Regions from separate parts of the Bradyrhizobium sp. USDA 4532 genome, predicted to be linked through region 1. Evidence: riboswitches for the same ligand, from Rfam matches in the RefSeq annotation. Region 1 holds a riboswitch; each other region holds the start of a gene.
What was found. Region 1 has a riboswitch for cobalamin ahead of metE (5-methyltetrahydropteroyltriglutamate--homocysteine S-methyltransferase). Riboswitches for the same ligand answer to the same signal wherever they lie in the genome.
Positions count from the first base shown of each region.

Region 2: linked by a shared signal. The riboswitch ahead of J2R76_RS30290 (TonB-dependent receptor) and the one ahead of metE (5-methyltetrahydropteroyltriglutamate--homocysteine S-methyltransferase) in region 1 are both predicted to bind cobalamin.
Region 3: linked by a shared signal. The riboswitch ahead of J2R76_RS12995 (DUF1636 domain-containing protein) and the one ahead of metE (5-methyltetrahydropteroyltriglutamate--homocysteine S-methyltransferase) in region 1 are both predicted to bind cobalamin.

Region 1 covers NZ_JALJZN010000001.1:3,690,070-3,693,273, reverse strand. Annotated here, with positions in the region: cobalamin riboswitch at 836-1,038, shown strand; gene metE (5-methyltetrahydropteroyltriglutamate--homocysteine S-methyltransferase) at 1,137-3,204, shown strand, end outside.
Region 2 covers NZ_JALJZN010000001.1:6,597,994-6,601,197, forward strand. Annotated here, with positions in the region: gene J2R76_RS30290 (TonB-dependent receptor) at 1-1,988, opposite strand, end outside; cobalamin riboswitch at 2,097-2,295, opposite strand; gene J2R76_RS30295 (iron ABC transporter permease) at 2,408-3,204, shown strand, end outside.
Region 3 covers NZ_JALJZN010000001.1:2,690,249-2,693,452, forward strand. Annotated here, with positions in the region: gene cobN (cobaltochelatase subunit CobN) at 1-333, opposite strand, end outside; gene cobW (cobalamin biosynthesis protein CobW) at 333-1,367, opposite strand; gene J2R76_RS12995 (DUF1636 domain-containing protein) at 1,364-1,738, opposite strand; cobalamin riboswitch at 1,832-2,044, opposite strand; gene cobO (cob(I)yrinic acid a,c-diamide adenosyltransferase) at 2,081-2,734, shown strand; gene J2R76_RS13005 (cobyric acid synthase) at 2,746-3,204, shown strand, end outside.

The DNA.
Region 1 (3,204 bases):
AGCGAAGGCCGCTGCCGATTTACGGATGAGAAATCGGGGCGCACTTTGGAGTGCTGTTGAACCGTCTGGTCCGGCGCGGTCACCCGAACGCCTGCGATCGCTATCGGCTTGTAATGATGATAAGCAAAACCACTCGTCACCGCCGGGCGTGTGGAATCGTCGAAAGCGCGTTCTGGGGCAGGCAGATGATATGGTGCGCGGGTTTCTACCTACGCGCACGATGTTGCAGTCCGCTCAGTCCAGCTGCCTCGGCTCCGCATTCATGGTGGGATGACCCTTTCCAGTCGCGACACGCGGCAAGCGAGAAACGATCAAGTCGCGCTAGCTTCCTCTTGAGTTGCTCAACATTCTCGAGAGCAGTTGTCTGACGGATTGATTCATGAACGCTCTTACCAGCCCCCGAACGGGCCGACCGCAAAGAGGGTGACAGAAAGGACGCCGACAGCGCTCCAAACAGCCATTGTCATTGCGGGCCTTCCGGTGTTCGTCGAGGCGAATCGATATGCATGCCCGAGTATTAGCGTCATCAGAGACCGCAAATCGCCTACCAGGATTGGTTGGCTCGTAGATCAATATGGCGACCGGTTGCTGATGGAGTTTTCGCAGGTGTGTTGTCCCTGGCGCGGCTTTTGACTGTCGAGAGACCGAAATACACTCGAAGCGCCGCGACCTGCGCCTTCGACAATCCTTTCGACACATATATTGCAGACTGCGTCTATTGGATAAGCTTCCAATCGCGTGATCAACTTTCGACGTTTATCATTTTGAGTCACTGATGATGGCAGCATTGACGTGAGAGAGTCATCTGGGAGGTTGACGGAAGAGGTCTCTTGCCGATAATCCAAATCGTAGAGGTTCTCCGGTCCCGCTGGATTCGGAGCTAAGAGGGAAGCCGGTGAACATGCCGGCGCTGCCCCCGCAACTGTAAGCGGCGAGCCGCCGTCCAACAAAGTCACTGAAGCCCGTGCGGCTTCGGGAAGGCCGGACAGCAGCGATGACCCGCGAGCCAGGAGACCTGCCTCGACCACATATACGTCCACGGGCGGGGTGTCCCGGTGGTGCGCCAAGCCGCCGCCGCTCGGGCGATCCTGCTTGCGTCCGCCTTGGCCTTTGCCCCCAACTACGGGGTTAGCGCTATGTCTCTTCTCTCCCTTCCGGTTGCCACGCTTGGAACGCCTCGGATCGGTCCAAGACGCGAGCTCAAACGCGCGCTTGAAAGTTACTGGGCCGGCGCAATCAGCGAACAGCAATTGCTCGAGGCCGCAGCTGGCCTGCGTGCTGCGAACTGGGCCCGCCAAAAATCCCTCGGTGTCACCGTCATTCCGTCCAACGATTTTTCGTTGTACGACCAAGTGCTCGACACCTCTGTCATGGTTGGTGCCATCCCGGAAGTTTATGCGTCGAAAATCGAATCGGTTTCGCTCAAGACGTACTTCGACATGGCGCGCGGTTCACAATGCGATCGCCAGAATGCGAGTTGCGGCCACGGATCGGGCGGATTTAGCGCGCCCGCACAGGAGATGACCAAGTGGTTCGACACCAACTACCACTACATGGTTCCTGAATTTCATCAGGGACAGAGGTTCCGCCTATCCTCTCGCAAGCCTATCGAGGAGTATGAGGAAGCCAAGGCCCTGGGGTTCCAGACGCGCCCTGTCCTGATCGGGCCGGTCACATTCTTGAAGCTTGGCAAGAGTGCGGACCCCGCGTTTCAGCCGCTGTCTCTCCTGGATAAGCTAATACCGGTCTACATCGAGGTTCTGCAAGAACTAGGCAAAAGGGGAGCAAGCTGGGTTCAATGCGACGAGCCCTGCCTGGTCCTTGATCTGGAGGAGGAAGCGCGAAGATCTTTGCTGCGTGTCTACGATCGGCTCGCCAGGGAAGTACCAGACGTCAAGATCATGGTCGCGAGCTATTTCGGTGATCTCGGCGATAATCTGGACATAGCTTTGAACATGCCCGTTGCCGGACTGCACGTGGATTTGGTTCGCGCACCGAATCTGTTGAGCCGGATCATTGCTGCGCGGCGAAGTGATCTCGTCATGTCCCTCGGCGTCGTCGACGGACGAAATGTATGGCGCTCGAACCTGTCGACGCTCCGCCAGCAACTGGATCCCGCCATTGCGAAGCTGGGCAGGGATCGTGTTCAGATCGCTCCGTCCTGCTCGCTGCTCCATGTGCCCGTCGATGTTGAACTGGAGACCGGACTTGCATCCGATCTCAAGAGTTGGCTTGCCTTTTCGGTACAGAAGATGCGTGAGCTTGCGATCCTAGCGCGGGCGCTCGCGGGTGATAAGAATGTTGCTCAAAGTCTTGCTGAATCGCAGTTGGCCGTGACGGTCCGCCGGACTTCACCAAAGATCCGTGATGCCAATCTCGCGGTGCGGATGCGAGCGATCGACGAAGCCATGCGCCGGCGTGCCAGCCCATTTGTCCATCGGGCCGAGATCCAACGCAATCGCTTTGGACTACCGGCCTTTCCTACCACGACGATCGGATCCTTCCCGCAAACCCCAGAGGTCCGTAATGCCCGCGCGGCACATTCGCAAGGCGTCATGAGCGACGAGCAATACGACAAATTTCTCAAGGAGGAGACTGCGCGCACTCTGCGTTGGCAGGAGGACATTGGTCTAGACGTCCTCGTGCACGGCGAGTTTGAGCGCAATGACATGGTGCAGTACTTCGGCGAGAAACTCGCCGGCTTCGCATTTACCAGGAATGGTTGGGTGCAATCCTATGGGTCGCGCTGTGTCAGGCCACCGATCCTATTCGGAGATGTTTCGCGGCCAAAACCGATCACTGTGGATTGGTGGCTCTACGCGCAATCACTGACCAGCAAGCCGGTGAAGGCGATGTTGACCGGGCCAGTAACGATCTTGAATTGGTCGTTTGTTCGCGATGACATTCCAAGAGGCGAGGTCTGCCGGCAGATCGCACTGGCGATACGCGACGAAGTCCGCGATCTCGAGATAGCCGGTGCGAGCATGATCCAGATCGACGAAGCTGCGCTCCGCGAAGGATTGCCGTTGCGCCGATCGGAGTGGGGGGCCTACCTTCAATGGGCCGTCGATAGCTTCCGCATTTGCTCATCAGGCGTTGCAGATCAAACCCAGATTCATACGCATATGTGTTATTCTGAGTTCAACGACATCATCGACGCCATTGCTGCAATGGATGCGGATGTGATCTCGATCGAGACGTCGC
Region 2 (3,204 bases), 2.9 Mb from region 1:
TGCCAGATATTCCAGGTGACGCCGAGATTGCCGGTGTAGCGCGACACCAGCGGCACGTCGTTGCCGGCCCAGATGCCTTCGCGGAACACCGCGCGGGTGATCGCCATGCCGCCGCGCAGGGTCACCGTATCGCTGAACTTGAGCGAGGCACTGGTTTCCGAGCCATAGCGGCGGGTGGGGTCGAGGTTGGTGTTGAAGAACAGCACCGGGTTGAAATGGATTTCGTTCTCGAGATCCATCAGATAGACGCTGGTCTGGACCTGAAACAGGTTGGTCCTGACGCGAAAGCCGCCCTCGACATCCTGCGAGGTCTGGGTCTTGAGCTGGAAATTCTGCGGGATCGGGGCGAAGGTCAGCGGGTCGAATGACGGACCCGACGCGACGCGTTCGTCGACATCAGGCGTGCGGAATGCGCGTGCCGCGCGGCCGAACACCGAGAAGGTGTCGGTCAGGCGATGCTCGGCGCCGACATGCAGGGCGTATTGCGTCTCGTTGCTGTCGAGCGGTGCCGCCTGCGTGTCGAACGCGAACGGCGCATTCGGGTCGTAGCGATCGCGCGCCGAGATGCTGGTATTCTGGACGCGCGCGCCGTAGGAGATGTCGGTCGTTGGCAACAGGCCCAGCGTATGTTGCCAATAGCCGGCCACGCTCTGCTGCTCGATATTGTAGATGTGGAACGGGTCGACGCCCTGATAGGCGCCGCGCGCCTCGCGGAAGCTCGAATCGTAATAGTCGATGCCGGTCAGGATCGTCGACGGCACGCCCAGCATCACATTCTTGACGCTGAGCCGCGGCGTCAGCGACCAGGTCTGCAGCGCGGCGTCATTGTAGGTCGAGGCGAAGCTGATGGTCGGCACCGTGCCGAAGAAGCCGCTCTGCGTCTCGCGCTGCCGCCAGCCGCCGTCGACGATGAGGTCGACGCCGTTCATCAGCGTCTTGGTGAAGCCGGCGGTGACGCTGGCGGTCTGCTGGTTGGCATAGTCGAAGGGCGTCGCGGCGCCGCGGCGATCGGTGAGCAGCTCGTTCACGCCGATCGACGGATCGACCAGCCGTCCGCCGGGTAGGCCGAGCTTCTGGTCGCTGCCGGTGACGGTCAGGAAGGCGGTGAGATCAGGCGTCGTGTAGTTGATGTTGCCGACGGCGTTGCGCTGGTCGAGCGCATTGTTGACGCGGTAGCCGTCCGACTTGATGCCGTTGCCGTAGAACGAGGTGGACCACGGGCCGGAATTGAGCGCCGCGGAGACCGCGGCCATGCGGGTGTTGAACGAGCCAACTCCGGCCTCGGCCCGCATCGTCGTCGGCGGGCCGCCGACGCCGGTCTTGGTGATGATGTTGACGACGCCGCCCACCGCGTTGTCGCCGTAGAGCACCGCGCCGCTGTTGCCGCGCGTGATCTCGATGCGCTCGATCGAATCGAGCGGAATCGTGGTGAGGTCGAAGCCGGCCTTGTCGACGTCGTTGAGGCGGCGGCCGTTGAGCAGGAAAAGGGTATTGTCGGTCGCGAATGCGCCGAAGCCGCGCAGGTCGACCGACGTCTTGGCGCCGTTCGGTCCGCCATAGGGCGTTTGCAGCTGCACGCCCGGCACCTGCGCGAGGATCTCGGGTAACGACTGCACCGGCGAATGCGCGATGTCGTCGGCGGTGATCACGGCCGAGGAGGAGCCGACAATGCCGGCGAACTGGCGGCCGCCGGTGCCGCCCGTTCCGGTGGCCACGCCGGTCCCTGTCGTGCCCGATCCGGCTCCGCTGCCTGTATTGTTGCCTTGCGAGGTGCCCGGCGCCGGGCGTCGCGGCGCCGGCGCTTCGTCAGCGGCCGGCCTGGCGCGCGTGACGTTCTGGTCGCCCGGCTTGGTGACTTCGATCGCCGGCAGCTGATCGGGAGCGGGTGCCTGCTGCGCCCGCGCTGCGGAGACAAGGATCGCCGGCGCGATCATCGTCGACGCGAGCAGAAGCGCGCGGCGCCGCCGATGGAAAGGGAAGGAGAACATAAGCAAGGCCTCGGCAACGTCAGTGGCACGTCACCGCGAACCAGTCTCACCATCGTGCTCACAGCATCAGGTGAAGCTCATGCCTGTACTCCCCGACCGGCAGCATCGCGTGTGACCACGGCTGACGGCAGGTCTCCTGGCTCGCGGGTCGTTACCCTTCGTCGCCTTCCCAGGACCGAGATTCCCAGTGGCCTGTGACGAAGGATTCACCGCATACAGTTGCGGGGGCAGCCGCGGCGTTGGGGAAGTTTCCCCGTACCGCATTCCCTTTTCATCTCATGAAAGAACCGTCATGTTCATCTAGGGTTCGGCCGGGTAGCAAAGTCAATCCGGCGGAAGTCGGGCGGCGGCCGCGCGGCCACGGTTTTTGTCGAGTGTCGCTTGTCTGCCACGGCGATCGCTGTAAGAGCATGGATCCGATGAGCGCGCAGGATTTTGCCTTGGCGGCCGAGGTCGCGGCGCGGCGCCGGTGGGGCGCCACGGCGGCGCTGCTCGCGCTCGTGGTCCTGCTGTGTGTGCTCTCGCTCGGCATCGGGCCGGTGCGGCTGTCGCCGCTCGCGGTGATCGAGGCGCTGTTCGGCGGCGGCAGCGATGTGGCGCAGGTGATCGTGCGCGAGATCCGCCTGCCGCGCACCATCCTGGCATTTGCGATCGGCGGCATTCTCGGGCTGTCCGGTGCGGCGCTGCAAGGGCTGCTGCGCAATCCGCTGGCCTCGCCGTCGCTATTCGGCGCGCCGCAATCGGCGGCGTTCGGCGCGGTGCTGGTGATCGCGCTGGGCCTCGCCGATGTGCGCTCCTACGCGCTGCCGGTGGTGGCGATCATCGCCGCCTTCGGCTCGGTGTTCGCGCTGCTTGCGATCGCCGGCAGCAATGCCGGGCTGTTGATCCTGATCCTCGCTGGGCTCGCGATCTCGAGCTTTGCGGGAGCCGCGACCGCACTGGTGATGAATCTCTCGAGCAATCCGTTTGTGGTGCTGGAGATCGCGTTCTGGCTGCTCGGCTCGCTGGAGGACCGCAGCTTCCAGCACGTGGCGCTGGCGCTGCCCTTCATCGTCGCGGGCGCCGCCATCCTGCTCAGCCAGGCGAGCGCCTTCCGCGCGCTGACGCTTGGCGAGGAGGCGGCGCAGAGCCTCGGCGTCGACGTCGGGCGGTTGCGGCTCTTCGTGATCACGGGCGTGGCGCTTGGCGTCGGCGGCGCGGTCGCAGTCACCGGCAC
Region 3 (3,204 bases), 1.0 Mb from region 1:
CAGGGCGATGCCGCGCTCCTTCGCCAGCCGATGCACCGCGGCCAGCCCGTATGACCAATAGGGCTCGCCGCCGATCAGCCGCACCAGAATGCCGCGGGCGTGCGAGAGCGTCCGCTCGATATAGGTATCGACCGACAGCGGATGGCGCAGCTCCGCGAGATTGGCGAGCCGCAGCGACGGCAGCGCAGCACGGCCCCGCCGCCAGCCGGCCGCGAAGGCAGCAAGATCGCTGTCGGAAAACGACAACACCACGAGATCGGCCGGATCCTGGCCGAGGTCCCTTGGCGTCGCGGTCTCCTCAAGGCCGCGGCTCTCGCGGAAGACGACGTGCATCAGACACCAAGCCGTGCCCTGATCGCGGCTTCATCGATGTCGGCATGTTCGCCGATCACGACGAGCTTCGACCGCCGCGCCCGGGCACCCCAGGGCATGTCGAACTGATGCCGCACCCGCTCGCCGACCGATTGCACCAACAGCCGCATCGGCTTGCCTTCGACCGCGATGTAGCCCTTGGCGCGCAGCACGTTCTGCTCGCGCGCCAGCCCCTTGATCGAGGCGACCAGCGCGTCGACATCCGAAACTTCCGGAAGATCGATCACGACGGAATTGAAATCGTCGTGCTCGTGTTCCTCCTCGCCATCGTGATGCGACGGCCGCGCCGCGAGATCGCTTTCCGCCGCCGCCCCGAGCCCGAGGATCACGCGCGCGTCGATCGTGCCGTCGACGACGGGCAACATCGGCACCTCGCGCGGCATCTCGGCCGCGATCACCTCTTTCGCTGCCTTGATCCCCTCCGCCCCCGCGAGGTCCGCCTTGGTCAGCAGCACGATATCGGCACATGCGATCTGGTCCTCGAACACTTCCGACAGCGGCGTCTCGTGGTCGAGATTGTCGTCCGCCGCACGCTGCGCATCCACCGCGGCCGGATCAGGCGCAAAACGGCCGGCGGCGACGGCCTCGGCGTCGGCGAGCGCGATCACGCCGTCGACCGTGATCCGCGAACGGATCTCCGGCCAGTCGAACGCTTTCAGCAGCGGCTTCGGCAGCGCGAGCCCGGAAGTTTCGATCACGATGTGATCGGGCTTCACGTTCCGCGCCAGCAACTGCTCCATCGCCGGGATGAAATCATCGGCGACGGTGCAGCAGATACAGCCATTGGCGAGTTCGACGATGTTCTCGGCCGGACAATTGGCGTCGGCGCACGACTTCAGGATGTCGCCGTCGACGCCTTCGCTGCCGAATTCGTTGACCAGCACCGCGAGCTTCTTGCCGTTGGCATTGCGGATCAGATGCTGGATCAGCGTCGTCTTGCCGGAGCCGAGAAAGCCGGTCACGACGGTGACCGGAATTTTGGCGAGCGTGGTCATTCTGCGGCCTCCGGCACGACGGGAAGAGGTGGAATGCGGGCGAGCGATTGCTTGCGGAAGATTTCCGGACGGCTGCGCCACGGCACGATGCCGTCGGGCGCCGCCGCATAGGCGGAGGCACCGGCGATCACATCCGCGGCATTATCAGCGGACAGGCCGCCGTAGACATAGGACCACCGCCCCGGCGCGCTGAGCGCGACCGAGCAACCCTGGCTGCAGGCCGACAGGCATGCGACGGGAACCAGATTGACGTCATCAGGCACGCCGGCCTCGACAAGCGCGGCATGCAGGCGTGCACCGGGCGCGAGCTCACCTTCCGCCGGCGTCTGGCCGGCGCGGCAGGTGATGCAGACATGAAGTGTAACGCTCATCGCCCTTCCTGGATTGACAGCGGGAAGCGATGAGGCACACGAACCGATTTTGGACAGGTTCGTTCCCCGTCGCGGAACACCCCGTCCGCCGGTTTCACAACATGCTGCGTTGGCAGGTCTCCCGGCTTGCGGAGCAGGTTTTACCCTTCGATGCCCACCTTCCCGACTCCGTATGGAATCAGTGGCTTGGGCATCTCTCCGGTCACGGTCGCGGGGGCGGCTGCGCTTCGGGCCCGATTCAGCGGAGCCCTATCGCATTCCCTCTTCGCCTGTCGTAGGACAGGAACCGACGCGGGACCACCATTCGTCCAAGCCTCGCACTTGTCAAGCCGAAGGAATGTGATGACTTCTGATGGAAAGGGCGCTGAAGACGGCGCCGTCGGCACCGATCTTTCGCCGGATGCGCGCCACGCGGACAAGATGGCGAAAAAGAAGGCCGCCCGCGACCGCATCATGGCGACCAAGAGCGGTGAAAAGGGCCTGATCATCGTCCATACCGGCGCCGGCAAAGGAAAATCGTCCTCCGCGTTCGGCATGATTGTGCGCTGTGTGGCGCACGGCTTTCCCTGCGCCGTGGTGCAGTTCATCAAGGGCGCCTGGGATACCGGCGAGCGCCGCCTGCTCACCGGGCATTTCGGCGATCTCTGTCAATTCCACGCAATGGGCGAAGGCTTTACCTGGGAGACGCAGGATCGCGCCCGCGACATCGCGGCAGCGCAAGCCGGCTGGGAAAAGGCCAAGCAGCTGATCGCAGACCCGAGCCTGCGCATGGTCGTGCTCGACGAGATCAACATCGCGCTACGCTACGATTACCTTGCGATCGCCGATGTCGTCGACTTCCTGACCACGTCGAAGCCGCCGATGACCCATGTCGTGCTCACCGGGCGCAACGCCAAGGAGGAGCTAATCGAGATTGCCGATCTCGTCACCGAGATGACGCTGGTAAAGCATCCGTTCCGCTCCGGCATCAAGGCCCAGCCGGGCGTCGAGTTCTGACGGGCATCACGATGGCGCGCGCATTGATGATCCAGGGAGCCGGCTCGGACGTGGGCAAATCGCTCATCGTCGCCGGCCTCGCCCGCGCCGCGAGACGGCGCGGCCTGCGCGTGCTGCCGTTCAAGCCGCAGAACATGTCGAACAACGCCGCCGTGACCGTCGATGGCGGCGAGATCGGCCGCGCACAGGCGTTGCAGGCGCTCGCCGCCGGCGTCGAGCCGCACACCGACATGAACCCGGTGCTGCTGAAGCCCGAGACCGATGTCGGCGCCCAGGTCATCGTGCACGGCAAACGGATCGCCACCGCACGCGCGCGCGAATATGCCGGCATGAAACCATCGCTGACGGGCGCGGTGCTGGAGAGTTTTGCGCGCCTGAAGCAGCGCGCCGATCTGGTGCTGGTCGAGGGCGCCGGCAGTCCCGCCGAGGTCAACTTACGCAAAGCCGATATCGCCAATATGGGATTTGCG